2 regions of the Planococcus rifietoensis genome follow, and region 2 is predicted to be linked to the other one. Evidence: a T-box and tRNA genes for the amino acid it is inferred to sense, from the RefSeq annotation. Region 2 holds a T-box; the other holds one or more tRNA genes.
The links. A T-box is a leader RNA that pairs with one kind of tRNA and senses whether it is charged. The one in region 2 lies ahead of trpS (tryptophan--tRNA ligase), so its partner is inferred to be a tRNA-Trp.
Positions count from the first base shown of each region.

Region 1: it has a tRNA-Trp gene. The T-box ahead of trpS (tryptophan--tRNA ligase) is inferred to sense a tRNA for this amino acid. The anticodon was not compared.

Region 1 covers NZ_CP013659.2:762,741-778,761, reverse strand. Annotated here, with positions in the region: gene AUC31_RS03715 (disulfide oxidoreductase) at 1-99, shown strand, start outside; gene AUC31_RS03710 (thioredoxin family protein) at 101-571, shown strand; gene AUC31_RS03705 (RluA family pseudouridine synthase) at 628-1,470, shown strand; gene AUC31_RS03700 (aldo/keto reductase) at 1,508-2,338, opposite strand; gene AUC31_RS03695 (NCS2 family permease) at 2,758-4,059, shown strand; gene AUC31_RS03690 (hypothetical protein) at 4,161-4,469, opposite strand; gene trmL (tRNA (uridine(34)/cytosine(34)/5-carboxymethylaminomethyluridine(34)-2'-O)-methyltransferase TrmL) at 4,791-5,264, opposite strand; gene queG (tRNA epoxyqueuosine(34) reductase QueG) at 5,275-6,420, opposite strand; gene AUC31_RS03675 (B3/B4 domain-containing protein) at 6,486-7,148, shown strand; gene AUC31_RS03670 (C45 family autoproteolytic acyltransferase/hydrolase) at 7,241-8,311, shown strand; gene AUC31_RS03665 (C45 family autoproteolytic acyltransferase/hydrolase) at 8,337-9,386, opposite strand; gene AUC31_RS03660 (cation-transporting P-type ATPase) at 9,413-12,076, opposite strand; tRNA gene AUC31_RS03655 (tRNA-Leu) at 12,434-12,517, opposite strand; tRNA gene AUC31_RS03650 (tRNA-Leu) at 12,731-12,814, opposite strand; tRNA gene AUC31_RS03645 (tRNA-Cys) at 12,824-12,897, opposite strand; tRNA gene AUC31_RS03640 (tRNA-Gly) at 12,905-12,979, opposite strand; tRNA gene AUC31_RS03635 (tRNA-Gln) at 12,985-13,056, opposite strand; tRNA gene AUC31_RS03630 (tRNA-His) at 13,064-13,139, opposite strand; tRNA gene AUC31_RS03625 (tRNA-His) at 13,182-13,257, opposite strand; tRNA gene AUC31_RS03620 (tRNA-His) at 13,300-13,375, opposite strand; tRNA gene AUC31_RS03615 (tRNA-Trp) at 13,395-13,468, opposite strand; tRNA gene AUC31_RS03610 (tRNA-Tyr) at 13,475-13,558, opposite strand; tRNA gene AUC31_RS03605 (tRNA-Thr) at 13,562-13,637, opposite strand; tRNA gene AUC31_RS03600 (tRNA-Phe) at 13,652-13,727, opposite strand; tRNA gene AUC31_RS03595 (tRNA-Asp) at 13,745-13,820, opposite strand; tRNA gene AUC31_RS03590 (tRNA-Met) at 13,824-13,900, opposite strand; tRNA gene AUC31_RS03585 (tRNA-Val) at 13,943-14,018, opposite strand; tRNA gene AUC31_RS03580 (tRNA-Glu) at 14,025-14,099, opposite strand; tRNA gene AUC31_RS03575 (tRNA-Ser) at 14,121-14,210, opposite strand; tRNA gene AUC31_RS03570 (tRNA-Asn) at 14,216-14,290, opposite strand; rRNA gene rrf (5S ribosomal RNA) at 14,301-14,416, opposite strand; rRNA gene AUC31_RS03560 (23S ribosomal RNA) at 14,548-16,021, opposite strand, start outside.
Region 2 covers NZ_CP013659.2:1,947,061-1,963,081, forward strand. Annotated here, with positions in the region: gene opp3b (oligopeptide ABC transporter permease) at 1-590, opposite strand, end outside; gene AUC31_RS09745 (peptide ABC transporter substrate-binding protein) at 774-2,495, opposite strand; gene AUC31_RS09750 (DUF3899 domain-containing protein) at 2,738-3,079, shown strand; T-box leader at 3,131-3,344, shown strand; gene trpS (tryptophan--tRNA ligase) at 3,413-4,405, shown strand; gene opp4C (oligopeptide ABC transporter permease) at 4,470-5,387, opposite strand; gene opp4B (oligopeptide ABC transporter permease) at 5,403-6,368, opposite strand; gene opp4A (oligopeptide ABC transporter substrate-binding protein) at 6,517-8,241, opposite strand; gene AUC31_RS09775 (ABC transporter ATP-binding protein) at 8,270-9,280, opposite strand; gene AUC31_RS09780 (ABC transporter ATP-binding protein) at 9,277-10,323, opposite strand; gene fabF (beta-ketoacyl-ACP synthase II) at 10,569-11,804, opposite strand; gene AUC31_RS09790 (beta-ketoacyl-ACP synthase III) at 11,832-12,764, opposite strand; gene AUC31_RS09795 (YjzD family protein) at 12,955-13,137, shown strand; gene AUC31_RS09800 (ATP-dependent Clp protease ATP-binding subunit) at 13,238-15,373, opposite strand; gene AUC31_RS09805 (metal-sulfur cluster assembly factor) at 15,512-15,820, opposite strand; gene AUC31_RS09810 (alpha/beta fold hydrolase) at 15,889-16,021, opposite strand, start outside.

The sequences.
Region 1 (16,021 bases), 1.2 Mb from region 2:
CTCGGATTCATCACCATCCCGTTTCTCGCACTCATCGCATTCGCTTTGATTGCCGGAACGAGTGTTTATCTGTGGAAATCATTGAAGGAGGAACAATAAGATGAAAAAATTGCTGATTATCGCCGGCGTCGTGCTTGCCATCTTTGCGTTGATCGTCTTCTTGACCAATCAATCGCAAGACGAGAAACTGGCGGACAACCCATACGGCACGGATGATCTGAATCCGGCCACCATCGATCAGCTCGATGATGAAAACTACCAGAACATCGCATTGCCGGAAGACGTAAATGAACAGATCCAAAGCGGAGAGCCGACGACTGTTTATTTCTTTAGCCCGACTTGCCAATTCTGCCAACAGACTACACCGATCTTGATGCCTGTCGCAGATGATATGGAAGTCGATGTGCTTCAATACAACCTGCTCGAATTTGAGCAAGGCTGGTCTGATTATGCACTCGAAGCGACACCGACACTGGTCCATTACGAAGACGGTCAGGAAGTTGCCCGCTGGACAGGCGCACAGCCGAAAGAGAATATCGAACAATTTTTCCAGGAAGTCGTGAAAAAATAAACTGAAACGGGATCATGTGCCGCGCGCATGATCCCGTTTTTATGGAGGACTGTATGATGAATTGGACTTACCAAATCCCGGAACAAGGCATGACCGTTACGGACTTATTGAAAAACGAATGGGGACTCGGAAAAAAGACCGTGCACGAACTGCGCATGGCAAAAGGCGTCCGCCTAGCCGATGGCACAGAACCACGCTGGCAGGAACCGCTCGACAAAGGGACGCAATTGACTGTTACTATCCCCCAAGCAGAATCGCCATACCGCTCGAACCCGTCGATCGAACCTGAGATTTTATTTGAAGACGAGCACTTCATCATCGCCAATAAACCGAAAGGGCTCGCAACCCACCCGAACGATAACCACCAGGATGATACATTCATCAACGGCTTGATCGCTTACGTCCAGCAATCCGGCGGTTCGTATATCGAACATATCCACCGGCTGGACCAAGGTACTTCCGGCGTGTTGCTATTGGCTAAACACCCGATCGCCAAAAACGTCATGGACCGGATGGTTGAACAAAAGCTTGTGCAGCGTGAATACGAAGCACTCGTTAAAGGCCTCGTCCGCGGGCAATCCGGGACGCTCGACTTCCCGCTTGGCCGCGACCGCCATCACGCTACGCGCCGCCGCGTATCACCGAACGGGCAAAGCGCCGTCACCCATTACCAAGTCATCAACCGCGCAGATGGCCGCTCGCTGCTTCACTTAACTTTGGAGACTGGGCGCACGCATCAAATCCGCGCCCATCTGTCCCACGTCAAGCACCCGATCATCGGCGATGAATTGTACGGAGGGCCGCCGACTGAAGACGGCGAATACTTCCTGCATGCTTTCCGAATCGCGTTTAAACACCCGTTCACTGGACAGCAAATCGATATCGAAGCAAAACAATAACCAAAAGGCCAGCGAACCCATTCGCTGGCCTTTTTTATTAAACTTTGATTTCGTCCGGATGGGTTCCGCTGCGCCAATCCTGATTAAGCGCTGAAATCTGTTTGATTTCTTCTTCACTTAATTCAAAATCAAAAACATCGGCATTTTCAACGATGCGCGACGGCGTCACCGATTTCGGGATAACGATCAAGTCATTCTGGAGATGCCAGCGAATGATCGTCTGCGCGATGGATTTCCCGTGCTTTTCGCCGATTTCCGACAGCACCGGATCTTCGAGCAGACGCCCTCTCGCAAGTGGCGACCAGGAAGTGACCGCAATGTCTTGTGCCGCACAAAATTCGCGCAATGACTCCTGCGTCAATTGCGGATGCAACTCGATCTGGTTGACCATCGGTTTCGTGTTGTCCTTGGCCAAAATCTTCTCCAGATGATGCTGCTGATGGTTGGAAACGCCGGCAGCACGGATCAATTTTTCATCATAGAGCCGCTCGATTGCACGGTAGGTTTCCTCGAATGTATCGGGAATTGCCCAATGCGTCAAATACAGATCCAGATAGTCCATATCCAGCCGTTTCAATGAAGCTTCAAATGCATGCAAGGTCTGGTCGTAGCCCTGGTCGGTATTCCACACTTTCGATGTGATGAACAGCTCTTCACGCTTCACGCCGCCTGCACGGACCGCTTCCCCGACCTCTGCTTCATTGTCGTACACCGTAGCGGTATCGATCGCTTTATAGCCTGTTTGGATTGCTTTTACCATCGCTTCGACCGCCGCTTCTTTATCGGTCATCTTATAGACGCCAAGACCGAAACGCGGCATTTCCACTCCATTATGTAAGGTTTTTGTTGATTCAATCGTCAGATTCATAAAAATTCTCCTCCTGTTCTTTTTCATTGTACAAATTGTCGACAGGAATTTCGACTATTCCAGCTTGTTGAAAAAGTTAAGAGGCCGTATTTCCCGAAGCTTATCGCTCGCTTTCCGCGGGCGGGAATCGAGCCTCCTCGTCACTTCGTTCCTGCGGGGTCTCTCAAACCCGCTTTTCCCGCAGGAGTCGAGCGAACGCTTCTCCGGATACTCAGATAAGTCTTTGATTTTTGAATGAAGAAAAGATAATTCCTTTTTAATTCATAGTTGGTTAATAGACTTCTTTAACACTTTGAAATTATCGAAAGGAATTTCGACTATTCGCCACCAGATTGAGAAAAGCTCTTGCATCCGATATTAAAAACGAATATTATTAAACGTGTTGTTCAAAATGTTCGTGTTTATAAGGAGGATATTCCATGTTTCAGTTAAAAGAACACGGAACTGACGTCAGAACCGAGATCACTGCCGGTATGACGACATTTTTGACGATGGCATATATCGTCATCGTCAACCCGGTGATTCTAGGTGCTGCCGGCGTTCCGTTCGACCAGGTTTTTCTTGCCACCATCATTGCCGCAGTTATCGGTACACTTTGGATGGCACTTCTCGCCAATTACCCGATCGCCATCGCGCCGGGCATGGGGCTTAACGCATATTTCACTTCCATGGTGCTCGCTTCTGACGGCGCCATTGATTATACGACTGCTTTTGCCGCAGTCTTCGTTTCGGGATTGCTGTTTGTCGCACTGTCACTAACCTCAATGCGCAAAATCTTGATTGAAGCCATTCCGGAAAACTTGAAACATGCCATCACGGCAGGCATCGGCTTGTTCATCGCTTTTATCGGCATGCGCCTCAGCGGATTGATCGTCGCCAATGAGGCGAATCTCGTGGGGCTTGGTGACCTGACTTCGCCGCCTGTCGCTTTGACGCTCGCAGGGCTCACCATCACGCTTATCTTCATGTCCTTGAACATTCATGGCGGGATTTTCTTCGGCATGATCGCAACGGGCATCATTGCCTTCTTCACCGGCCAACTAACATTTGCAGAAGGCTTTATGAAGTTGCCGTCGCTTCCGGAAGGCATCATCGTTTGGAATCCTATCGAAGCGTTCCTGCTGGTCGCCGAATTCGGGCTCTACGGTGTCGTGTTCTCGTTCCTGCTCGTCACGCTGTTCGACACGACCGGAACGATGATCGGTGTCGCAAAACAAGCAGGGCTCATGAAAGACAATAAAATGCCGCGCGTGCGCCAGGCGCTCCTCGCTGATTCTGTCGCCGCCAGTGCAGGCGCCATGGTCGGCACAAGCCCGACCAGCGCTTATGTCGAATCTTCTGCTGGTGTTGCTGCAGGCGGACGCACAGGGCTCACGACTTTGACCGTCGCGCTCCTGTTCATCGCTGCTGCCTTTTTCGGGCCGCTCGTCGGCTCTCTTTCCGGCGTCGCCGCCATCACCGCTCCCGCGCTCATCATCGTCGGCAGCTTAATGATCGGTGCGGTCAAGCATATCGACTGGGATCAATTCGATGAAGCGTTCCCGGCGTTTCTGATCGTTCTCGCCATGCCGCTCACATCAAGCATCGCAACCGGCATCGCACTCGGATTCATTTCTTACCCGCTGATGAAAATCTTCAAAGGCAAATGGAAAGCAGTCCACCCGATCCTTTATATTTTTGCTGTGCTGTTCACGATCCAGATCCTCATTGCACCGCATTAAAAAATCCCCTGCATAAAAGTATGCAGGGGATTTTTTATTATGCACCTTAAATGAACGCTCCACTCACAAAAAAAAACACCGATTTCTCGGTGCTTTTCCTGTTAAACTCTAGCTGAACGCCCGGACATGGCTGCGGAGAGCAATAGCACGATTGCTGTCAATAAGTGCAGCGCCCAGCCAATCACTGGAATCCAAGCGAGTGCACTTGTAATGATCCCCAGAATCGAGCCGAACTTCGGCGAATATTCTTTAAAGCAAAAGAACAACGTAATGGCATGCAGCACGAACATGATGCCGAGCGGTGCATAGCCTGCAGAAATGACAAATCCGCCTCCGATGAACGGAATGGCCAGAAATGCCTCCGCAAGGCCCGTAATCCAAAGCAGTGCAACGGATGTCTTCATTTTCATATCAGTTCATCCCTTCCTTTTCTTCCTACCCCTATATACGCATCACATCCAAAAAAGTTTCAAGTTTTTCAGATGGACGGAAAATGTCCATATTTTCGAGTGGGTTCCATATTTCATTTTTCCCTTTGGTACGCTATACTAAACACAGATGCAAATTTCAAGGAGGTCGTCATTCATGAACTTGATCTTAATCTTGGGGATTTGTGTATCGTTTTTGGTAGCTATCTTCACTGCTGGATACGATGACAAACCAGGCACAGACAAAAGACAATAATGTGAAATGCAAAAGGACAGCGTCCACGCGCTGTCCTTTTTTGTCGTTTATTTTAAATTCGGGAAATCCTGTTGGCGCAGCGCTTCATACATCAAGATCGCTGCCGTGTTCGACAAATTGAGTGAACGGATATGTTCATTCATCGGAATGCGCAAACAGCGGTCTAAGTTGGCATCAATCAATTCCCTCGGCAAGCCCTTTGTTTCCTGACCGAAGACGAAGAAATAATCTTCCCCGGTATCTGAAAAATCGAACGAACTGTATGTCTTCGTACCGAACTTGGTGATGTAATGGTATTTGCCGTCCGGATAGGATGTAAACAACTCATCGAGGCCATCGTGGTAATGAATATCCACGTGCTCCCAATAATCGAGCCCCGCCCGTTTAAGCATTTTATCGTCCGTCGAAAATCCGAGCGGCTTGATCAAATGAAGGCTGACCCCTGTCCCCGCACAAGAGCGTGCAATGTTCCCGGTATTCGCCGGAATTAATGGCTGATATAACACAATATGAATTCCCAAATTTCTTCACTTATCCTTTCGTTTCTGCAGAAAAGAATGCCAGGCCTTTTTCGATCTCCGCCAGCACCTCTTCATCTTTCTCTTGCTGCCTTGCAAGTTCGAGCGCTTGTCTTCCTTCATCCGTTCCGATGCGGCCGATCGCCCAAGCGGCCGTACCGCGGATGACCGGGCGCGGATCCGTGTTCATTAATTCGATCAACGTGGGCACTGCCGACTGCTCCTTGAAATGGGCAAGTGCCAAAATGGCGTTGCGCTGAATCGGCTTTTTGCCGCGCCAAGAACCTGACACATGACCGAATTTCTCTTTGAACTCACGGTTAGAAATCGTCAACAACGGCTCTAAAAGCGGTTTGGCAATTTCCGGGTCCGGGTCGAATTCCGGGTGGATGCGATTGGCTTTGCGCTTATTTTTCGGGCACACGGTTTGGCACGTGTCACAGCCGTAAATCCGGTTGCCGATTTTCGAGCGAAACTCATCCGGCAGGAAACCTTTTGTCTGCGTCAAAAATGAGATGCAGCGCTGAGCATTGAGCTGTCCGCCCTCGACAATCGCGCCGGTCGGGCACGTATCGATACATAAGCGGCAGTCGCCGCATTGGTCTTCCATCGGCTCGTCGTATTCAAATGGGATGTTGGTGATCATCTCGCCCAAATAGACATATGACCCGAACTCCGGCGTGATGATATTGGTGTTTTTCGCACTCCAGCCGATGCCGGCCCGTTCTGCCACGGCACGGTCGGACAATTCACCCGTATCGACCATGGATTTTGTGCGTGCCTCGGGATAATGAGCCGCGATGAACGCTTCTAGCAGCGCCAGCCTGTCCCGAAGTGCCGCATGGTAATCCTTGCCCCAGGAAGAACGCGAGAAAATGCCGCGCCTAGCCCCTTTGACACCCGGCGTTGCCCCTTCCATTTTGGAAGGATAGGCAATCGCTATCGCAATGATGCTCACCGGCTCTTCCATCAATAGTTCCGGGCGCGTGCGTTTCTCCACATCCGATTCCTCAAAGCCGGACTGGAAATTCAATTGCTGCTGGCGGATCAAACGATGCTTTAAACTAAAAAAAGGTTCGGCCGAAGCAAAGCCGATTTTATCAATTCCGATTTCCGCGGCATACGCAACCAGTTGTTGTTGGAATTGATCCAAGTTCATGTCGATAACTCCTTGCTCCAATTTATGGTAAGATGATTCTACTATTCACGGAAAGGATGTTTGCTGTGGACTTTCGCGTAAACCCTGAAATTACAGAGATTGTGCCTGATTTCAAAGTCGGCATTATTCATTATAACAATATCACCGTTTCGGATTCACCTCAAATGTTAAAAGGCCGTCTCCAGCTGTTCCAGGAGCAATTATTTTTCGATATGGACGATAAGGAATTAACGAATTTCCCTGGCCTTCTCGAATGGAAGCTGGCCTGGAAAGCGCTCGGAGGCGACCCGAACCGCTACCGGCCTTCTGCAGAAGCCTTGTATCGCCGTGTGCGTAAACAAAACTATCTGGTCCCTGTCAATTCAGCGATCGATATGAACAGTTTTCTATCGCTTCAGTACGAAATTCCACTCGGTTTGTACGATACAGCTCAAATCGAAGGCGAGATCGAAATCGCGCTCGGCAAGCCCGATGACCGTTATGAAGGCTTGAATAACCGCGACAATACGCTCGATAACATCATCGTCACACGCGATGCAAAAGGCGCATTCGGCAGCCCGTACGTCGATTCAAAGCGCACTGCTGTAACCCCGCAAACAACTGACGCGGTACATGTGTTTTACCTCCGTCCGTCCATGAACCGCGACAATGCCTTGCAGCTATTGACTGCTGCCGGCAATATGTTCACCGGAATCAATGGCGGCGAAGCGACAAGCTACGTCCTTTAATTGCCTGAAGCATATGCTTCAGGCATATTCTTTTTATTCTCCCCAAAACTCTAGTATTCTTTTGATACTGAGATAAAAAAGAGGGATGCCACATGAAGAAAGTCCATAGCGACGTAATCCAATTCCGCGGCAGCCATTATGATTTCGGCTATCATCAAGGGGAATTGTTAAGAGATTCACTGCTTTTACCGAACCGAAAAATACAGCGCGGCGAAAACAGCCGGCAGCTATTGGTGGATGAAACGAAGGCCATCGAAATGCTCGAACGTTTTGCCCCACGCATCTGGGAAGAAATCGAAGGCTTGGCCGATGCCCTGAAATGGCCATTTTATGATGCGCTGCGCGAATTCGGCGGCTATTATATCGAATATACACGCAGTGGCTGTTCGATCCTGAGCCGTTCCGACTTCCTTGTCCGCAACTATGACAGCTCACCGCAAGGCTATGAAGGCCGGTTCGCCTTGTACGAGCCGACTGACGGGGGCTATGCATCCATCGGGCCGTCCATGCAAATTACAGGACGGACGGATGGCCTCAATGAGAAGGGCCTAGCGATGGGCTATAATTTCATCAACCGCCGCAATTCAGCGGACGGGTTTATCTGCAATATGATCGGACGCCTGATCCTCGAACATTGCGCATCGATCGAAGAAGCGGTCGATTTATTGAAAGAGCTGCCCCACCGCCGGTCATTCAGCTATGTATTGCTGGATAAGAGCGGACGTTCAGTCGTCGCCGAAACTTCCCCGCGCAATGTCATCGTCCGGGAAGCAGCTGTATCGACCAACCATTTCGAAGTGTTATCGGAAGAAAACCGTTACCAGATCGACGATTCAAAACGCCGCGAGGAAGCGCTTCTTACGCATTCCACAACATCAAACGACGCATACGCAGCGTTTCGATTATTGAACGACTCGGACCAGGGCGTGTTTTCAACCAAATACAGCACCGCTTCCGGTACTTTGCATACGGCTTCCTATTTCCCAAACAGTTTGGAAGTCGGATTCGCCATCGGCCCCGATCGCTTGCCGCTCATGTTCGATTTCCAAAAATGGCTCCAAGGCGAACGCTTGCTGGCGAAACGCATCAACGGGAAAATCGATACGCATTTCCCGTTTCCGTATCTTGACGACCTATCTTCATTGCAACAAAAAAACGGCTAGAGCACTCATGTGCTCCAGCCGTTTTTTATTTGAACAACGCATCAGTATGGGCAAAGCCGATGCCGGTATCAATCTGCCCATGGACGGATTGATTACGGACAGGCTTTCCTGCAAGCCATTCGCCAAACTTAAACACTTCGGGCTCCTGGTCGCCCCCAAGCGCAAACCACACTTCCTGCTCTTTCGGTAGATAGACAGATGTATGGATTGTTCCGGCCCAACTCTTATAAAGATTCGAAAACAAGCCGCGGCCCGTATCATTGAACAAGCGATAAGCGCGATACGCTTCCGCTGCATCTTCTGCATTCTGTTCGATAACTGACAAGCGTTCATGGGAATCCTTTAGATAATTACGGTTCTCATGGTGCTGGATTTCAAAATGATTCGTACACGCCATTGCATCACGCACCGCCACTTTACGGGGCGTCGCTTCGATGACCTTTGTGGCGCCGCTCTTATCAGTCACAACGTAGCTGAATGACCCGCGGTGCGGGATATCTTTGACCAAAGCGACAGCTTCTTCAATGGATGAGCAGCTCTCAAGAATGATGCGCCCGATCATATAACAAACAAAGCCATCGCCTGGGTTTTTCCGGTGCATAAAATTATAGCCCATCACCAGGCCGTGCTCGTTCATGCCATCCATGCGCCCCAAAATGCGCTGGCTCGGACCGATAATGGCATTTCCTTCCTCAGGTTGAAACAAGCAGAACCTGCCTTCATATGTCTGCGGATGGAAATCATAATTGCGCACCAAAAAGTCTTCGCCGCTGACGATCGAACAGCCCGACGGCGGCGCATCGATCCGATAACCGCCAAAATCACGAAGCACCTCATCAATCGGCAGCTCGAGGCTTTCTTCAAGGCCTTTCAACTCTTCCCACAAGTTTGGTGCGTATTCATTGAACGCAGCTTGCGCTTCTGCTGGATCGATGACAAAACGTGGCCTCTTGCTCTTCCATTGCCCGCGGCGGTTGTGCAGCGTGATCGATTCTTTGAGCGCGTTTCCCTGCATCATTCCATAATCATAATGGCTTCCTCTGAATTCGACGACTTCACTATGTATCTGTCTCATAACTCCTCCTCATTACTGATCGTTTTTTAATTTTTTAAAAGATCAACTTTCTTACTCATTCGGCGCACCACCCATTTTTCCAGTTCCACAATAATAAAGACGCTCATCCCGATCAGCAACGGCCAAATCCAATACCTGAGCCCGATCGGTTCCGTGCCAAGCAGCGTATTCATAAACGGCACATACGTCACCGATAGCTGCACTAAGATCAATATGGCCGAGACAATAAAAGCCGCTTTATTGGAAAAGAAATCACGATTCAACGCAAAACGCCGCTCACTCCGGCAGTTGAATAAATAAAATAGCTGTGAAATGACCAGGGCTTGTAAAGTCATGGTCTGCAAGACGCCTTGATCATAATCTCTAGCTTCCAGCATACTGTTCATCCATAAAATGCCTCCTCCGATAATCGCCGATGCAAAAGCGATGCGGAAAACATAATATCCACTGAGCAACGGGCTATTGGCTTTCCTAGGTGGCCGCTCCATCGTACCCGGCTCGAGCTTCTCAAATGCAATCGCCAAGGAAATCGTCACAGCGGTAATCATGTTGACCCACAAAATCTGCACAGCAGTGAGCGGAATCGTAGTGCCAAATAGAATGCTGATAAAAATGAGCAGCCCTTCGGATACGTTTGTCGGCAAGATGAACAGGATGGTCTTTTTCAAATTGACATAGACGCGCCGCCCTTCCTTCACTGCATTGACAATCGTGCTGAAATTATCATCAACCAGCACCATCTCTGCCGCTTCTTTTGATACTTCTGTTCCTTTGATTCCCATCGCAATGCCGATATCAGCTCGTTTCAAAGCCGGTGCATCATTGACCCCGTCACCGGTCATTGCGCACACTTGCCCCTTGGCTTGAAGAGCTTCAACCAATTGCAATTTATTTGTCGGGCTGGTACGTGCGAAAATATCATATTCCATGGCTGCAGCTTCCAACTGTTCTGCGTTTAAGCCAGCCAATTCCCTGCCTTCAAGCGCCTTGGCCCCATCGCCGATTCCAAGCTTAGCTCCAATCGCGACAGCGGTGTCTTTATGGTCTCCAGTGATCATCTTGACACGAATTCCGGCTTTCTTGCATTGTACAATTGAATCGATCACTTCTTCGCGCGGAGGATCAATGATGCCAGCCATGCCCAGAAACTCAAATCCGCACTTCATATCTTCGTGGCTTATGGTTCCCTCTGTGTAATCGACTTGCTTAACAGCAGCTCCTAAAAGGCGTTCTCCGCGTTTTGCATGTGAGGCTATCTTCGCCTCCCATTCATCCCTTTCTTCGCTTTGTATCATATCCAGTAGCTTGTCAGGGGCCCCCTTTGCATAAATCCATTTAGTTCCCCGATCTTCAACCAAAGCAGCCATGTATTTATAAGAAGAATCAAACGGAATCTTCATAATCACTGGCAACTTCTCTACTTCGTCATCCGCTTTCTCTGCAAGCGTCAAGAGGCAGCCTTCCGTCGCACCTCCACTGATTGACCATTTCCCTTTTTTCCCTTTGACCAAATGCGCATCATTAACTGTTTTCACACAGGCTAAAAACTTTGCCAATCGAGGATGATCAGCTAAACGAATGCCATCTCCGTTTTTCTTTAACATTCCTTCGGGTGAATAACCGACCCCACTAACATTGATTTCTTCATCTGCCAGAATAACAGAAGTCGCCGTCATTTCATTTTTCGTCAAAGTGCCTGTCTTATCTGAGCATATTACCGTAACGGCCCCTAAAGTTTCGACGGACGGCAAGTTCCGTACAATAGCATTTTTCCCAGCCATCGTTTGGACACCCAAAGCTAAAATAATAGATAGAACCGCCGGCAAGCCTTCTGGAATGGCGGCTACGGTCAAGCCGATGATTGCCAATAACAACTCAGCTGTCGCATAGTCATGAACCCAATACCCGATAAAGAACATGCCGATTGCACTTAATACAATAATCACCGATATCAACTTGCCGAATTGAGCAGTCTGCTTTAATAAGGGCGTCTGTAATTTCTCGACCGATTCCATGGCGCTGCTGATTTTTCCGAGTTCCGTATTTCCTCCTGTTGCAATGACCACCCCAAACCCTGATCCGGCTGCAACAGCAGTTCCTGCAAACACCATATTGGAGCGATCGCCAAGCACCGTTTCGCTCGATAGCCTCTCAGTCTGTTTATTTACTGCATCCGACTCACCAGTCAAAGAGGACTCCTCCACCTGTAGACTCGACGCTTCTATAAGCCGTATATCTGCGGGCACTTTATCACCCGCCCTTAAATAAACAAGATCCCCAGGCACCAAATCAGCCGCCAGAATATCTTTTCGCTTTCCCTCTCTCAGCACTCCGGCTTTAAATGAAAGCATTTCACGTATACTATCCAATGCTTTCTCAGCTTTATTCTGTTGAATATAGCCAATTGCCGCATTGATGACAACTACAGCTAAAATAACACTCGTATCAATATAATGTCCAAGTACGACTGTAATAACTGCCGCTGCCAACAATACATAGATCAGCACATCATGAAAATGCTTAAAAAACTTTATAACTCCAGGTTCTCGCTTTCCTTGAGGCAATTCATTAGCGCCAAAAATCTTTAACCTCTTTACAACTTCAACTTCGCTCAACCCTTCTTCTAAACGGACTTTGTGGTTATCAAGTATAACCGTAAACTCTTGGTCAAATCCTTGTTCTGTAACCACCTTGCCACCCCCGCCAAGATCGTAATTTTGATTATTATAACACGCAGCCTTCATTCTCCTACCGCATCCTATTATATATTCCAATACACGTAAAAAAGACAGTCTTCAAAGGAAGCTGCCTTTTTCAAAATACCGGTGTAGAGAGCCGATCCCCTAAGATGTTTCCATCACTACCCTTCCAACTTACCGCATCGGCCACGTCCGTCTCGTTCGATAACAGGCTACTCCTCAGCTAGTTTTCCATTAGTGGTTTTTCTAATAGTAGTGCTACTCTTGTTACCAAATTAAGACAAAGAAAAAAGCCCTAACTGAAGTTAGGGCCTTTCAATACATTGCTTGGCAGAGCAATGAAAATGATACCGGCGGTCGGGGTCGAACCGACACTCCCGTGAAGGAACGGGATTTTGAGTCCCGCGCGTCTGCCAATTCCGCCACGCCGGCAAAATTGAATCCAGAAACAATTATTCATTGCTTTCAGGAACATTTATTATTATATTAGTAAACCGATTATTTTGCAAGGGGTTATTAGCTATTTTTTTAAAAAAATCTTTGCTGTGTACAACTGCAAATCATTCATATAAATAAAGAAAAAACTCTGACTATAAAAGTCAGAGTTTTAAGCTTTCATCACTTGGCAGAGTGATGATCATTTGATACCGGCGGTCGGGGTCGAACCGACACTCCCGTGAAGGAACGGGATTTTGAGTCCCGCGCGTCTGCCAATTCCGCCACGCCGGCAAAATAGTTTGGAGGCGGCAACCGGACTCGAACCGGTGGTAAGGGTGTTGCAGACCCATGCCTTACCGCTTGGCTATGCCGCCTAAATAATGGAGCGGAAGACGGGGGTCGAACCCGCGACCTCCACCTTGGCAAGGTGGCGTTCTACCACTGAACTACTTCCGCAAAAGCTGGGGTACCTGGATTCGAACCAGGGCATGACGGGATCAAAACCCGTTGCCTTACCGCTTGGCTATACCCCAATAATACTGGGGCGGACGAGGGGAATTGAACCCCCGAATGCCGGAATCACAATCCGGTGCGTTAACCACTTCGCCACGACCGCCACGCTATTATTATGTATGATATTAAAATTTCTAGAAAAACATGGGGCGGACGAGGGGAATTGAACCCCCGAGTGCCGGAATCACAATCCGGTGCGTTAACCACTTCGCCACGACCGCCACGCTATTATTATGTATGATATTAAAATTTCTAGAAAAACATGGGGCGGACGAGGGGAATTGAACCCCCGAGTGCCGGAATCACAATCCGGTGCGTTAACCACTTCGCCACGACCGCCAACATAATATTTTAAAAATGGCAGGGGCAGTAGGAATCGAACCCACATCGGAGGTTTTGGAGACCTCTGTTCTACCGTTAAACTATGCCCCTAAAAACTGGTGGTGGGGGGCAGATTCGAACTGCCGAACCCGAAGGAGCGGATTTACAGTCCGCCGCGTTTAGCCACTTCGCTACCCCACCTAATGGTGCCGGAGAAAGGACTTGAACCCTCAACCTACTGATTACAAGTCAGTTGCTCTACCAGTTGAGCTACTCCGGCATGGAGAAAAAATATGGTGGGTCAGGACGGAATCGAACCGCCGACACTTAGAGCTTCAATCTAATGCTCTACCGACTGAGCTACTGACCCATATTAATTAATAAAAATGGCGGTCCCGACCGGGATCGAACCGGCGATCTCCTGCGTGACAGGCAGGCATGTTAACCGCTACACCACGGGACCATTTGGTTGCGGGGGCAGGATTTGAACCTGCGACCTTTGGGTTATGAGCCCAACGAGCTACCGAACTGCTCCACCCCGCGATAATATTTATTTTTCCTTCTATATTATATGCATAAAAGAAATGGTGGAGGATGACGGGATCGAACCGCCGACCCTCTGCTTGTAAGGCAGATGCTCTCCCAGCTGAGCTAATCCTCCATTGAATGGTGACCCCTACGGGATTCGAACCCGTGTTACCGCCGTGAAAGGGCGGTGTCTTAACCGCTTGACCAAGGGGCCTTTATTTTGAACTTAAGATACTGGCGGAGAGCAAGGGATTCGAACCCTTGAGACGGTTGCCCGCCTACATGATTTCCAATCATGCTCCTTCGGCCACTCGGACAGCTCTCCATAATTGGCTCCGAAGGTAGGACTCGAACCTACGACCATCGCATTAACAGTGCGGTGCTCTACCACTGAGCTACTTCGGAATAATAACCAGACTAGCGACGTCCTACTCTCACAGGGGGAAACCCCCAACTACCATCGGCGCAAAAGAGCTTAACTTCCGTGTTCGGGATGGGAACGGGTGTGACCTCTTTGCCATCATCACTAGACTGCATTAATTTGAAAGACAAGATTTATTATATCAATAATACCGATTTTTTCAAGTATTATTTTAAAATTAATATCTTATTCTTTCAAAACCGGATAAATCGACATTGTGGGAAACTTGCGTTTCAGTTTGTTGGTTAAGTCCTCGATCGATTAGTATTCGTCAGCTGCACGTGTCGCCACGCTTCCACCCCGAACCTATCTACCTCATCGTCTTTGAGGGATCTTACTTGCTTGCGCAATGGGAAATCTCATCTTGAGGGGGGCTTCGTGCTTAGATGCTTTCAGCACTTATCCCGGCCACACATAGCTACCCAGCGATGCTCTTGGCAGAACAACTGGTACACCAGCGGTGTGTCCATCCCGGTCCTCTCGTACTAAGGACAGCTCCTCTCAAATTTCCTGCGCCCGCGACGGATAGGGACCGAACTGTCTCACGACGTTCTGAACCCAGCTCGCGTACCGCTTTAATGGGCGAACAGCCCAACCCTTGGGACCGACTACAGCCCCAGGATGCGATGAGCCGACATCGAGGTGCCAAACCTCCCCGTCGATGTGGACTCTTGGGGGAGATAAGCCTGTTATCCCCGGGGTAGCTTTTATCCGTTGAGCGATGGCCCTTCCATGCGGAACCACCGGATCACTAAGTCCGTCTTTCGACCCTGCTCGACCTGTCCGTCTCGCAGTCAAGCTCCCTTGTGCCTTTACACTCTGCGAATGATTTCCAACCATTCTGAGGGAACCTTTGAGCGCCTCCGTTACTCTTTAGGAGGCGACCGCCCCAGTCAAACTGCCCGCCTGACACTGTCTCCCAAGCCGCTAAGGCTTGTGGGTTAGAAGTTCAATACAACCAGGGTAGTATCCCACCGACGCCTCCCCCGAAGCTGGCGCTCCGGGTTCTCTGGCTCCTACCTATCCTGTACAAGTTGCACCAAAATTCAATATCAGGCTACAGTAAAGCTCCACGGGGTCTTTCCGTCCTGTCGCGGGTAACCTGCATCTTCACAGGTACTATAATTTCACCGAGTCTCTCGTTGAGACAGTGCCCAGATCGTTACGCCTTTCGTGCGGGTCGGAACTTACCCGACAAGGAATTTCGCTACCTTAGGACCGTTATAGTTACGGCCGCCGTTTACTGGGGCTTCGGTTCGCACCTTCGCTTGCGCTAAGCACTCCCCTTAACCTTCCAGCACCGGGCAGGCGTCAGCCCCTATACGTCACCTTACGGTTTTGCAGAGACCTGTGTTTTTGCTAAACAGTCGCCTGGGCCTATTCACTGCGGCTCTCTCGGGCTGTAACACCCTACCAGAGCACCCCTTCTCCCGAAGTTACGGGGTCATTTTGCCGAGTTCCTTAACGAGAGTTCACTCGCTCACCTTAGAATTCTCTTCTCGCCTACCTGTGTCGGTTTGCGGTACGGGCACCTCCCGCCTCGCTAGAGGCTTTTCTTGGCAGTGTGAAATCAGGGACTCTGAGGTAAACCTCTTGCCATCACTGCTTGATGTTATATAGAAACGGGATTTGCCTCGTTTCTCATCTCACAACTTGGACGTGCACAACCAACGGCACGCTCACCCTATCCTTCTGCGTCCCCCCATTGCTCAAAC
Region 2 (16,021 bases):
ATTTCTGTACGGATAAACCGTGCAGCCGTTGCCAGTGGGAACATCGCCAATGCTATTGACGGCAGTACGCTGGACATGAATCCATCTTTCCATAGCGCCACTGGGAACAGGTCCCATTTTAAACCGAACCAGTATTGTAGCATGGATGCAAAAACAAACGAGGGAATGGATATGCCGATGATCGCCACGATCGTACTTCCATAATCCACCCATGTATTTTGCCTGAGCGCCGCGACCATCCCGAATAAAATCCCGAGTACCGTTCCAAGAAGCATTCCTTGGAATCCGATCTGTGCTGACGGCCCCATGCGGCTTAAAATAACATCCGTTACGTTTGCGCCTTTGAATTGGTTAATCGAAATACCCAAATCACCTTTAAGCAAACCAAACATATAATCGAAATATTGAACAGGAAGGGGTTGGTCCAGTCCGTACCGTGCCTCTACGACTGCCCGTTGTTCAGGAGATAACTTATCTGCGGAAGCAATTGGGGAACCTGGTAATATTTTCATCAAGAAAAATGTAAACGTGGCAATAAGCGCTAAAGTGATGAACATATAAATTAATCTTTTTCCAATATAGCGTGCCATGGTGCACCTCCAAATAAAATCGCTCTATTAAATCAAGTATCAAATGACACTTGTATTTTTCTGATTAAGCAGAATACCGTTAATTTTCGGTGAATTTATTCACAGTAGAAAAGAGAGTATATCAATCCCTTGATATACTCTCTTTCTATTATGTTTTCCTAAAGTACATTCAGTTGGGAATTTTTATTCCTTACCGGAAATATAAGCCCATTTGTAGCTGTAATCTCCACCGAATGGGTGACTGATAATGTTGTTAACATATGGCTTTTGAAGGGACATTAGACCGCGTTGATAGATCGGTGCGATCGCAGCGTCTTCTTCAATCAAGATTTTTTCAGCTTGAGCCATTGCTTCCCAGCGTCCTTCAGCATCCTGTGCCAATTCGCCTTTAGCTTGCTCTACCAAGTTGTCGAACTCTTCGTTAGAGTAAGACATCAAGTTGTGAGATGCGCCAGTTACGAATAGGTCGATGAATGTCATCGGATCCTGGAAGTCAGGGCCCCATCCAGAGTTTTGGATATCGTAGTCTTGTGCTTCATCAAGCTCAAGGCGTACGCCGAATGGAACAGCTTTCAAGTTAACTGTCAAACCTTCAAGATTTGTTTCAAGTTGCTCTTTCAAATAAGCATCCATTTTACCTGCAAGCTCAGAGTCGCCGCCGAGAAGTTCCATAGTAACTTCAGTTTCGCCGATTTCCTCTAGGCCTTTTTCCCAATAAGTTTTCGCTTCTTCAGCGTTGAATGGCAGCATGTCTCCGTTAATATCACGGAAGTCTTCGCCAGCTTCGTTGAAAGTGAACTCAGTTGGTACAAGGTAGTTAGCTGGAAGAGATCCGTTCGCTAGAACTACATCTACAAGGTCTTGCTTGTTGAAGCCAGTAGCAATCGCTTTACGGATGTTTTCGTTAGCTAGTGGAGTTTCTTCTCCGTTGCGTTCTTGGTTAAATTTCAAGTAGAACAAAGTTGGTTCAAGTTCTTTTACAACTTCTGGGTCTTCAGCGTATTGCATTGCGAATTCACCAGAAAGTGCTACACGATCTTTTTCACCAGATTGATAAAGGTTAACTGCAGTTGAAGTTTCTTTAACTACGTCAACGTTAATTGTTTCAAGTTGAACAGTTTCAGCATCCCAATACTCTGGGTTTTTCTCCATCGTCCAAGTCAGGCCAGTGCCATCCCAGTTCGTTAGAGTGAAAGGTCCGTTGTAAAGGATGGTATCTGAGTTAGAAGCGTAGTTGTCGCCTTGCTCAGTTACGAATTCTTCGTTCAGTGGATAGAAAGTACCAAAAGCCATTAATGACATGAAGTAAGGAGTCGGGCGCTCAAGTTCTACGACAAGAGTTTTGTCGTCTTCAGCTGTGATTCCTAGTTCAGAGACTTCCATGTCTCCTTCAGAAACTTCTGTAGCGTTTTTGATTGTTCCAGCCATCATATACGGCCCGTAAGGTGAACCAGTGTCTGGATCAATCGCGCGCTGCCAAGCATAGACGAAATCGTTAGCTGTGATCGGTGTACCGTCCGACCAGTTAGCATCACGTAATTTGAACGTGTACGTCAAGCCATCTTCACTGACCTCAGGCTCGCCATCAGCAAGAGCAGGTTCAGCAATGTTTTCTTGGTTCAAACGGAACAAGCCTTCGTTTACGTTGTTAAGGATGTTGAATGCTACTGCATCCTCAGCAATCGAAGAATCCATTGATGGGATTTCTGCACTTTCAAGCAAGTTTAGTTCTTGTACAGAGTCAGGTTCGCCGCCATTGCCTTCTGCGCCTTCTGCCCCTTCTGTCTCTTCTGTGTCTGTGTTTTCTGTCCCAGTATCAGTGTCATCTCCGCCGCCGCAAGCAGCTAGGAAAGCACTAAGTACCAAAACCAGGCCAAGTAGCCATAAAATCTTGCTGTTTTTCACTGATTTTGCCCCCTTAAATTTTCTGAAAACTTGGTACATGATTAATTATACATAAATATTTTTTGTTGTACAGCGTTTTTTTTGGAATATTTTACACTTACACCATTAATCATGCTGTTCAAAATATCACCAATAGGCTGAAAAGCGCGTCATGTAAGCGTTTTCTTATCAATTAAATTTCGAACAACTTTTTGATTTTTTTTGTTATTTCTTCTACAATAAGAACGAATAGGGGTGCCAAAATGAAAAAAATAATTATCGGAATTGCTGCTGTGCAACTAATTATCGTGTTGACGATGCTTGTGCGAAGCGAACCGTTTTCACTGCTGTCATATATCAATAACTCCTTTATCTACGGGGGAATCCTTGTATTTTTCGGTGCCTGGGTATTCGTCGTCCGAACTGGGGTTTTCGATGTATTTACGATGAGCATGCGCAAGGTGTTCAAAAGCAAGTCCACGCTCGAAGACGACGAGATGCGCCTCCCATCGGAAGTGTTGGCATTCTCAAGTTCCCCGCTCTTGATCGTAGGCGGTGCGACATTGGCTGCCATGGCGATCTCCCTGGCGTTCTATCAATCGTAGAATTGCGTATTGCGGCCTTAATCTCTTTTGTATTATAATAAATCCAATACAAAATGAGCGTTGACAAAGAGTAGTAGATGCAGTTCCTTCTATAATAAGAGAGCTTGTGGTTGGTGAGAACAAGCAGAAGACTGCATTGAATGGACTTTCGAGCTAAAGCGGTGAAACAAGTAGCCGCTTTCGTATTCTCCACGTTACGGAGGCAAGAGGCCGCTTTGCGGCAACCAGGGTGGTACCGCGGAACCGCACATCATTCGTCCCTTTAGTTCTAGGGACGGAGATGTGCTTTTTTATATCCATTTTTAGGATTATCTACTTAGAGGAGGAATTGCATTGAAAAAAATCTTTTCAGGCGTACAGCCAACCGGCACGGTCACTCTCGGCAATTACATCGGGGCGTTCAAGCAGTTTACTGAACTGCAGGAAGAATACGATTGCATCTTCTGCATCGTCGACCAGCACGCTATTACCATGCCCCAGGATCGTCTCGAACTAAGAAAAAATATCAAATCGCTTGCCGCACTTTATCTTGCTGTCGGCATCGATCCGGAAAAAGTCACACTGTTCATCCAATCGGAAGTTCCAGCCCACGCCCAGGCCGGCTGGATGCTGCAATGCGTATCGACCATCGGTGAACTCGAGCGCATGACACAATTCAAAGATAAATCGGCCAAAGCGGCTTCCATCTCTGCCGGTTTGCTCACTTACCCACCTTTAATGGCTGCTGACATTCTTTTGTATCAAACAGATATCGTCCCTGTTGGCGATGACCAGAAACAGCATATCGAATTGACACGCGACTTGGCGGAGCGTTTCAACAGAAAATACAATGACATCTTCACGATCCCGGACATTCGCATTCCAAAACACGGTGCACGCGTCATGTCTTTGCAGGATCCAGCGAAAAAGATGAGCAAGTCCGATTCAAATAAAAAGTCGATCATCACGTTGCTTGACGATTTGAAGACAATCGAAAAGAAAGTGAAAAGCGCTGTAACGGATTCGGAAGGAATCGTCAAATACGATCCCGAGAACAAACCAGGCGTTTCGAATCTCCTATCGATCGAAGCTGCCTTGACGGGAGCCTCCATCGATGAACTGGTCGCTAAATACGAAGGCAGCGGCTATGGCGATTTCAAAGCAGGTGTTGCCAAGGCGATCACTGACCACTTAGCGCCGATTCAAGAGCGCTACTATAAATTGCTCGACTCCGAGGAGCTCGATACGATCCTTGACGAAGGGGCAGAAAAAGCCAATTTCATTGCCAATAAAACATTGAAGAAAATGGAGAACGCAATGGGCTTAGGCCGCAAACGCAAACGTTAATGCATGAACATAAAAAGGATGGGCGCGTGGCATGCCACGCGCCCATCCTTTTTGTTTGGTTTAATTAGCGCAATGATTTTGGATTCAACGCATCCTTCAACCCTTCTCCGATAAAGTTAATCGACAGGATCGTCAAAGTAATAATGATGGCTGGAGGCATCCAGATCCATGGCTTGCCCTGCAAGACATCCGGCTCGTTGGCAGATGACAGCATATTGCCCCAGCTCGGTGTCGCTTGCGGGACGCCAAAGCCTAAATAGCTAAGTGCTGATTCGATGACGATCATCGTTGCAAAAATCAAAGTTCCTTGAACGATGATGGTTGAGATGACATTCGGCAATAGGTGTTTTGTAATGACTTTGAACGGAGAACAGCCGATCGATAAAGCGGCCAGGATATACTCATTCTCTTTTTCCGCCAACACTTTGCTGCGCACCAAGCGGGCGACGCCGCCCCAACTGAGCGCACCTATGACCATAATCAAGACCCATAAGCCATCCACAATGCCGTAAAGGATCGTGTTCAAGACAATAACAAATACAAGGAACGGAAAATTCAAGACGAAATCCGTGAAGCGCATCAAGATGCTATCGATAAAGCCCCCGAAAAATCCGGCAAGCGCCCCGATCACTGTTCCAAAAGTAATAACGATGAGCGTCGCGCTAAAGCCGACCAATAACGAGATCCGCCCGCCATAGAACAGGCGCGTCAAGACATCGCGCCCGCTTTTATCCGTGCCGAGAAGATGTTCGCCGTTCGGCTCGATATTCATCGCACCGATATTCACTTTTGAAATATCCGGAAGCGGCGACAATACGGGTGCGAGAAACGGTGCCGATAGTGACATTAAAGTGACCAGCAAAATGAAAAAGGAACTGATCATCGCCAATTTATTGCGCACGAACTTTCTTCTGGCAATCTGCCAAGGAGACAAGCTTCTTTCCGGCTTCTTTTGTTGGGTAATGGTAGTTGATGATGCCATTTTACTGCTTCCTCCTCAATCCAGGCGAATTCGTGGATCCACGACGCCGTATAGAATATCTGCCAATAAATTACCAAATAATGTAAGGAACGACAAAAGCATAGTCAAAGCCATTAAAGTCGGATAATCACGGCTTGTCACGGATTCCAAAAATAGCTGGCCAATGCCCGGATAAGTAAAAATCGTCTCTGTAATGATGGCTCCCCCGATCAATGCGGCAAAATCGAATCCTAGGAATGTGACTAATGGAATGATCGAATTACGCAGGATATGGACATTATAGATTTTTTTCATCGGTGTGCCTTTCGCGCGCGCTGTCCGGACAAAATCCTTGCGGGAGTTCTCAATGATATCGTTGCGTAAAAACTGCGTATAGCTCGCTGTGCTCATCGCCCCGAGGACAATCGCCGGCAGCAATACGTGGTGCATGCGGCTCACGTAGTATTCAAAGCTGCCCTCTTCCACCAAAATATCCACCGACCCGGCAAACGGAAACCAGTTTAACTGGAACGCAAAAATATAAATCGCGAAAACAGCAGCGACAAAAGATGGAATAGCTAGCATGATGTAGTTGAATCCTGCAATAGCGTTATCGCCTAAAGTATAGGGCCGCCTTCCTGAATACATCCCCATAATGAACGCCATAATATAGGTAATGACGAGAGCTGTCACACCCAATAATAAAGTATTTGGCACTTTTTCCATGATCAAATCGAATACCGGAATTTGAAAGCGTGTAGATTTGCCAAAATCCCCTTGTACGAATCCAGTGATCCAATTAAAATATTGGACCGGCAAAGGGTCATTGTAGCCGAGCTTTTCACGCATTTCCGCTATGTATTCCGGGCTGGTGTTGAGCGGGTCGATTTCCCCGCTGAGTGAATCGCCCGGCATCAGTTTGGCGAGGCTGAAGACCACGATGGAAATCAAGATCAGCATCGGAATCATTCCAAGCAACCGTCTAATCGAATATTTAAGCATAGGTACTCTCCTTGTCTGATAGGTTCTCGGCTGTGCTCTCGTGCACGGTAAGGATTATTTTTTGAAACAGCCCTTACCGTGCATAAGAGCTTCATATAAAGATACAACGATGGGCGGGTCGCCCATCGTTGAAGGTTTGTTGCTGATTTTATTCTGTTACGAACCATTCAGCAGGGCTGTTTTGACCGGAAACGTCATATTCAACTCCACCGACACGTGTGTTCAATGCCTTAATTTCCTCTAGTTCTGCGATGTAAAGCATCGGAAGGTCTTCGTTGACGATCTTCTGCCATTCTACATACAATTCTTTGCGTTTTTCTTGATCAGTGCCGACGATTTCAATATCAAGTGCGTCGTCTAGCAATTGATCTGCTTCAGGATTGTTGTAGCGCGGGTAGTTCCAAAGCTGGTCTGCTTTCCATAGTCCAGATGGATCCGGGTCAGTTCCTGTGCCCCAGCCGCCGAAGAATGTTTCAATGGAAGCATCATCTTTTTCGACCATATCGTAGTAAAGGTTTACTTCGACCATTTCCACTTCAGAACGCAGTCCGACCGCTTCGAAATACTGGGCAATTGCTTGTGCACGGGATTCGAAAGTCGGGTTGCCTGTTGCATAATGCGAGAATTTCACGACGAACTCGTCGCCATTTGGATCTTCGCGGAATCCGTCATCGTTCGTATCGACGTATCCTGCTTCATCCAACATTTGCTTCGATTTTTCAGGATCGTATTCATATTGAATCAATTCGCTGTCGTCTGCTGAATTCCAGTGGGCAGACGGTACTGGCTTATTAACAACATCCGCATAGCCGAAGAAGAATGCATCCACCCACTCTTGGCGGTTTAGTGCATACATCATCGCCTGACGAAGCTCTTTGCTTTGGTATTTCGGCAGTTCTTCTGTAATCGTTTGAGATTCGTTATCGAATTTACCGAGTTTGAAGCCTACATAATAATAAGTCAATCCAGGGTAAGTAACGATTTCCACATTTTCGAGAGGTTCTACTTCAGGCCCGGATACCGGCTGAAGGGAGATCATGTCGATATCGTTGTTCTGCAATGCGCCGACAACTGAAGAGTTATCGATAACGCGCAGGACGATTTTATCCAAGTTGACATCGCCGTTCCAGTACTCATCGAATTTCGAGAATTCGACCGACTCGCCAGGAACGATTTTGTCTACTTTGAATGGCCCGATTCCGATTGGAGTTGAACGTACCCATTCAGATGCTGACATTTCGGCAACCGGTACGTCGCCGAGAACAGACTCAGGAAGCGGATATGCCCATAGGTTGGTTAAGTTGTTTACGCGGGCTTCATCGAAAGTGATGTTGATTTCATAGTCGCTGACCACTTCGATCCCAGAAATGGAATCGGCGTCGCCGCTGCGGTATGCTTCAGCGCCTTCAATTGTTTGCACGTTTGCGTAGCGGGGGCCGTCATAATCAGGATCTGCAATTGTTTCAAGAGCAAATACCCAGTCGTTGACAGTCAACTCTTCACCGTTATGCCATTTCACGCCTTCTTCAAATGTGAAGTTGAAGACTTTATTGTCCTCGGTCTCCCAAGAAGCGACGTTCGGTTCAGGCTCCAAGTTTTCGTTGTAGCTGATCAATGCTTCATCAAATAGTTCGATGACTTCGAAATCAGTTGCAATGCCGTAAAATGCGGAAGAGTATAAACCTTCCGGTGGAGCGTCAAGGCCGTAAACAAGCGTTCCGCCTTTTTGCGGTTCGCCCTCTGCTGCACCTTCAGAACCTTCGCCTTCTGAGCCTGACTCATTGGCATCATCACTGCCTCCGCCGCACGCCGCTAGGAACGCGGATAGGATAAGCACAAGCGCGAAGAGCCAGAGCAAGGATTTTTTCTTCATCTCTTTTCCCCCTAAAAAGTTTTTTTGATCAATACAAATGGCACGCAACTTGATGGCCTGGCCTTACTTCTGCCAACGCTGGTTTCTCTTGTGAGCAGATTTCCATCGCCACCGGGCAGCGCGTATGGAACGGGCAGCCGGTAGGCGGGTTTTGTGGGCTTGGCACATCTCCTCTTAAGACAATCCGCTCTTTCCGCTTCGCCGGATTTGGTTCTGGAATCGCGGAAATGAGTGCCTGCGTATAAGGATGCAGCGGTTCTTTGTACAAATCTTTATTTGAAGCAAGCTCTACGAGGTTGCCCAAATACATCACTCCGATTCGATCACTCATATGCTTTACGACGCTCAGGTCATGTGCAATAAAGAGATAAGTCAGATCGAATTCGATTTGCAGTTCTTTCAACAAGTTCAACACTTGCGATTGCACGGACACATCGAGTGCGGATACCGGTTCATCCGCGACAATCAGCTTAGGGTGCAATGCCAGCGCCCGGGCGATTCCGATGCGCTGTCTTTGGCCGCCGGAAAATTCATGGGCGTATTTATAATAAGCCTCTTCAGGCAAACCAACTCGTTTCAGGAGTGTTTTAATTTCCTGTTCTAACTCTTTTTTATTGCGCTTTTCATAATTCAGGATCGGTTCGGCAATGATATCGCCGACCATCTGCGTCGGATTCAGCGATGCATAGGGATCTTGGAACACCATTTGAAAATCCCGCCGTGCTTTTTGCAATTTGGATCCCGCTAATCGAGTGATGTCTTTCCCTTCAAAAAGGATTTCGCCTCCCGTTGGTTTCATCAGCCTCAAAATAGTCCGTCCTGCGGTTGATTTGCCGCAGCCCGATTCGCCGACCAGCCCAAGCGTTTCACCTTTTCGGATGACGAACGACACATCGTCCACTGCTTTAACATTTCCGATGGTCCGCTTGAAAAATCCGCCTGTTACCGGATAGTATTTTTTTAGGTTGCGAATTTCGAGGAGATTTTCACGCTTATCTAAATAATCAATGCGGTCCTGGATGAAATCTCTAGTAGTCATAATGCGGCGACTCCTTCTCGTTCTCTTTTTCCGTCCGTTGGCCAACTTTCTTCATATAATAGGCACGCAGCTTCATGCCGATCGGCCACTTCCGCAAGCTGCGGAGTTACCATCAAGCATTCCGCCATTGCTTTCGGGCAGCGGTTCGCGAAACGGCAGCCCACTTGCGGCATATTGATGACGGACGGCACGAGCCCTTCAATCGTCGCGAGCTCTTCGACATCTTCATCCATTTTCGGGATTGCTTTCATTAATAATTCGGTGTACGGATGCTTTGGATCGCGGAACAAGTCATCGACATATGCGCGTTCTACGATTTTTCCCGCATACATGACCAGTACTTCGTCGCAAATTTCAGCGACTACGCCTAAATCATGTGTAATGAGAATGATCGACATATCATTTGCTTCCTGTATGCCTTTCAACAATTCGAGAATTTGCGCTTGAACTGTGACATCAAGTGCAGTTGTCGGTTCATCAGCGATCAATAGTTTCGGTTGACAAGCAATGGCCATGGCAATCATGACCCGCTGGCGCATCCCCCCGGATAATTGGTGGGGGTACTCCGTGACGATTTGCTCAGCACGCGGAATTCCCACTTGTTTCAATAAAGCGACCGACCGCAGCCGCGCTTCTTTTTTCGTCAGCTTTTCGTGGTTCAAGATTACTTCTTCTATTTGATAGCCGATGGTAAAGACCGGATTGAGCGAAGTCATCGGCTCCTGGAAAATCATTGAGATATCTTTTCCACGGATGCCGTTCATCTGCTTATCTGAATATGTAGAAATGTCCTGGCCTTCGAATTCGATTCCGCCGCCCCGAATCTTTCCGATGCCATTTGGCAGCAGCTGCATAATGGACAATGACATAACACTTTTACCGCAGCCTGATTCTCCTACCACGCCGACGATTTGCTTCGGAAGGACATCAAAACTGACGCCTTCAACTGCGTTGTAATAATCCCCGTCTATTTTGAAGCCTGTCTGGAGGTTTTTGACCCGCAAGAGCGGTGTATTCTCTTTAGATCCGTACATAGCTGTCATGAAAACACCTCAAAATTCTATTTTTTCTGTCAATTCTAACTAGTTTTAAGCATATTACAAAAGTATTACATGCGCAATATAATTTTTGTATTTTAAGCAAAGATTACCAAAATAGATAATCATTTCTCTATTCAAACCATTGCTATCACAGTATTTCAGCTCTTATTCATTAACTGCATATTTTTTATCATTATAAGAAATGGATAATAAAAAAGCTCCCGGCATCGGGAGCTTTTCAATCAGGTTTACACTTTTTTCAATACGAGCGAAGCGTTATGTCCACCAAAACCAAGCGAATTACTCATCGCATACGAGAATTCGGCAGTTCTTGCTTCATTTGCTACATAATCTAAATCCAATTCTTCATCCGGCGTTTCATAGTTGATCGTCGGCGGCATGATGCCTTCTTTCAAAGCCAAGGCTGTAAAGATTGCTTCAATTCCGCCAGCTGCGCCAAGCAAATGGCCTGTCATTGACTTCGTCGAGCTTACACCCATTTTGTAGGCATGGTCTCCAAAGACGGTTTTGACTGCCATTGTTTCGAACAAATCGTTGTACGGAGTACTCGTTCCATGCGCATTGATATAACCGACATCCGTTTTTTCAATGCCTGCATCTTCGATGGCTTGCTGCATCGCACGTGCCGCCCCTTCGCCTCCTGGGGCTGGAGCTGTAATATGGTGGGCATCGCCCGTCGAACCGTAGCCGACGAGTTCCGCATAAATTTTTGCGCCGCGTGCTTTTGCGTGTTCGTATTCTTCTAGAATGACGATCCCGGCCCCTTCACCGATGACAAAGCCATCACGGTTTTTGTCAAACGGGCGTGACGCAGTCGTTGCATCATTATTGGTCGTCAATGCAGTGTTTGCTGTAAATCCAGCAACAGACAAACGCGTGATTGGTGCTTCCGCGCCGCCAGAAATCATGACATCGGCATCGCCGCGCTGAATAACTTTAAAGGCATCGCCGATCGAGTTCGTTCCAGATGCACAAGCTGTTACCGAGCAGGAGTTGATCGCTTTTGCGCCAAAATGGATCGACACCTGGCCAGATGCCATGTCCGGAATGATCATTGGCACAAAGAATGGGCTAATGCGGCGAACGCCGCGGGAGTTCAATACGTCCATCTGGTTTTCAATCGTTTCCATTCCGCCGATTCCTGATCCGATCCATACACCTGTACGAAGAGCTGTCTTTTCATCCAGCTCAAGCGCTGCATCTTTCATTGCCATAATGGAAGATGCGAGTGCGTAATGAGTGAAGCGGTCCATCTTGCGCGCTTCTTTACGCTCGATATACTCTTCAATCGAAAAATCCTTCAATTCAGCGGCAACTTTCGCGGGATACTGATCCGCATCGATGCGCGTTAACGGGCCGACGCCTGAGCGTCCTGCCTTCACCGCTTCCCACGTAGATTCTGCGCTGTTTCCAAGCGGTGTTACGGCACCGATACCTGTAATGACTACACGACGATTATCCATTTCTTTTACTTCCTTTCGCATATCCGATTATTTCCCCCACTTCATAGCAATTGCGCCCCAAGTCAATCCGCCGCCAAAGCCGACCATAACGACGACATCATCATCTTTAATACGACCTTCCTCTAAATCTTCCACAAGGGAAATCGGAATCGACGCTGCTGAAGTGTTTCCGTATTTTTGTATGGTCTTCGACATTTTCTCTACCGGCAAGTCAAGACGAGCCCGGGACGATTCCATAATGCGGATATTCGCCTGATGCGGTATAAGAAAGTCGACATCTTCTTTATCCAATCCTGCTTTTTCGATGACGTTGATGGCGGATTCGCCCATTTGGCGCACCGCAAATTTGAATACTTCACGGCCATTCATCACCAAATGTTTGTCTTGATACAAGTGTTCCCCGCCAGAGCCATCCGCTCCGAGTTCAAACGATAAAATTCCGCGGCCTTCCGATACTTTGCCGATCACGGCCGCGCCGGCTCCGTCGCCGAATAAGACAGCTGTATTGCGGTCTTCCCAGTTGGTGATTTTCGATAGTTTCTCAACACCAACTACTAGGACGTAACGATACGTATCCGATTCGATAAATTGTTTTGCTGTAATAACGCCGTACATGAATCCAGCACATGCTGCAGAGATATCCATGGCGGCCGCGTTCAGAGCGCCGATCTGTTGCTGGATATCGCACGCGACAGACGGAAACGGACGGTCTGGCGTAACTGTCGCTACCAGAATCAACCCGATGTCCGCTGGGTCGATGCCGGCATCGGCAATTGCCTTTTGCGCCGCAACCCGCGCCATATCCGATGTATCTTGTTCATCGTTTGCAATCCGGCGTTCTTCAATCCCGGTCATGGTCCGGATCCATTCATCCGAGGTATCCATGCGCTGCTCTAAATCAAAATTGGTCAATTTATCTTCCGGCAGGCATCTGCCGGTACCGATGATTCCAGCATTCATATCTATGTCCCTCTTTTCGATTAACATCAATTATTAGTACCTGGTGTTAATGATACGCCCTTTTTCTTTTGATTTCAAGTTGCCGACATATTTCTGACAAAAACTTTCGAAAGGCACGAATCTTTCTTTCTGAAAAGGCTTCCTTATGCTATGATAAAACTAGTTATTCTATATATAGAGGTGAAAACAGATGCATTATATCGGAACACTTTTCTGGTCTGTCCTTATAATTTCAATGTTGAACTATGTCGTAAGTGCCGTGCAAAACGTGCCATTCGACTTCATGATCGGTATCTTCATGGCAGTGGCAGTTACTGTATTGATCATTGTGATGGATGCTATCATCCCGAAAGAAGCGGCGAAAGAATATTAATGACGATAAAAAAGGAAGCCCCAGTGGCTTCCTTTTTTATTTGGCTGAATCTGACGGTTTAGATAGCAAAAAGCCGCATTTCATTGAAATGCGGCTTTACTTATACAGTGATAAGCAATTGTTTATTGGCGTCCATCGATACCTTCAATGTCGAACCTGGAGTGACCTCTCCTTTAATCAATTCCTTAGCGATTCGAGTCTCGATTTCACGCTGGATAAAGCGTTTCAGCGGGCGCGCCCCAAAGACCGGGTCCGTTCCTGCTTCAATGATATAATCGATGACCGAATCCTCGACTTCCAAGGAAATTTGCTGCTGTTTCATTCTTGCCGCCAGTTCGCCGATCATTTTCTTGGCGATGCCATAGAAATGCTCATTCGACAAGGAATGGAAAATGACGATATCGTCAATGCGGTTCAACAGTTCCGGCCGGAAATGCTTGCGCAGTTCCATCATGACGATGTCTTCTGTATCGTGTTCGTCACTGCTTGCGCTGATATGTTGGGAACCGATATTCGATGTCATGATGACGACGGTATTGGAGAAGTTCACAAGCCGCCCTTGGCTGTCGGTGATACGCCCGTCGTCGAGGATTTGCAAAAGGATGTTCGCGACATCAGGATGGGCTTTCTCGATTTCATCGAGCAGCACCACGGAGTACGGATTGCGGCGGACCGCTTCTGTCAATTGGCCGCCTTCTTCATAGCCGATATATCCAGGAGGCGCCCCGACAAGACGTGATACGCTATGCTTTTCCATGTACTCGGACATGTCGATGCGGATGAAATGGTCTTCTGAGTCGAATAAGTTTGCTGCCAACGATTTCGCAAGCTCCGTTTTCCCGACACCGGTCGGCCCAAGGAAAATGAACGAGCCGATCGGCTTTTGTTCATCTTTGATGCCGGCACGTGCACGCCATACGGCTTCTGTCACCAGTTCGACGGCTCGGTCTTGTCCGATGACGCGCTCTTTCAGCGTATCTCCGAGGCGCAATAGCTTTTCGCGCTCGCCTTCGACCAGTTTCGTTACCGGAATACCCGTCCATCGTGCGACAATGCCAGCGATTTCCTCTTCGGTCACTTCTTCCCGAAGCAATCGCTCCCCGCCGTCTCCGGCAAGTTCAACTTCCATCGCGCTCAGTTCTTTTTCAAGCTCTGGAATTTTTCCGTGGCGCAGCATCGCCGCGGTATTTAAATCATATTTGTTTTCCGCATCTTCCAATTGGCGGCGGTATTGATCCAATTGTTCGCGCTTGGCCTGGATTTTCTGAAGCGATTGCTTTTCTTCGTTCCATTGCTGCTGCATGCCTTCAGAAGACGACTTCAGTTCATCAATTTCTTCGCGCAGCGCAGCGAGGCGTGCTTTGCTCGCTTCGTCTTTTTCTTTCCGCAGCGCCTGCTCTTCAATCTCTAGCTGCATGAGGCGCCGCGTCACTTCATCAAGCTCTTGCGGCATGGAGTCGATCTCTGTCCGGATCATTGCACACGCTTCATCGATCAAGTCAATTGCCTTGTCCGGAAGGAAACGCTCCGTGATGTACCGGTCCGACATTGTAGCAGCTGCAACAATCGCCCGGTCATGGATGCGCACGCCGTGGTGGAGTTCGAAACGCTCTTTCAATCCACGGAGAATCGATACCGCATCTTCAACAGAAGGCTCGCGCACCATCACCTGCTGGAAGCGCCGCTCAAGTGCCGCATCTTTCTCGATGTGCATTCGGTATTCATCCAGAGTGGTGGCTCCGATGCAGTACAGCTCTCCGCGCGCAAGCATCGGTTTGAGCATATTTCCGGCGTCCATCGCGCCTTCCGTTTTACCGGCGCCGACGATGGTGTGGATCTCGTCGATAAACAGGATGATCTGCCCTTCACTGTCTTTCACTTGCTTCAATACGCTTTTCAGCCGTTCCTCGAATTCCCCCCGGTATTTTGCGCCTGCAATCAGTGCACTCATATCGAGTTCATAAATGACACGGTCCTTCAAGCCTTCCGGCACATCGTTGCGGACAATGCGCTGTGCCAGTCCTTCGACGATTGCGGTTTTCCCGACGCCTGGTTCACCGATCAATACCGGATTATTCTTTGTCTTTCTGGAAAGAATCCGGATGACATTGCGGATTTCCTGATCGCGCCCGATGACCGGATCCATCTTTCCAGACTGTGCTTGTTCAACCAAATTGCGGCCGAACTGTTCCAATGGCGACTTTTGCTCTTCATTTGGATTTTGGAATTGAACCAATCAAATCACGCTCCTCTGATTAATTTGACCATCTTTGACTAATTAAATTATATGATTGCCGTGCCCCTTTTGCAACGGAAATGCTCATCAAAAAAAAGCCGCAAGGAATTTCTTCCCTGCGGCTTTCTGCTATTTCTTTTATCGAACGCCGAGCGCCATTTTGGCATAGCGCGACATATGGTCTTTGCTCCAGACAGGCTGCCAGACGATTTTTACATCGACTTCTTCAACTTCCGGCAATTCATACAAGGATGTTTTTACCATCTGGACGATTTGCGGCCCCATTGGGCATCCCATAGAAGTGAGTGTCATCGTGACCACACAGAAACCATCTTCGGATAATTCTACATCATATACAAGGCCCAAATTGACGATATCAACACCTAGTTCTGGGTCGATGACATTTTCCAATGCGCCTAATAGATAATCTTTTGTTTCTTGATCCATTCGGAATCCCTCCTTTTCCTGTTACTGCTTATCTTACCAAACATCACTGCGAAATGAAATCGACTTGCTTATTCGCTTAATCGGTCGGCAATCCAAGCCGTTGCAGAAAGCATTCCTTTGCGGCTGACCGCGTGCGCAGCTTCGGTTTCTTTCATGAATGCCAGCCGTTCAGGATAGGCGGCATAATCCTGCTGCAATGCA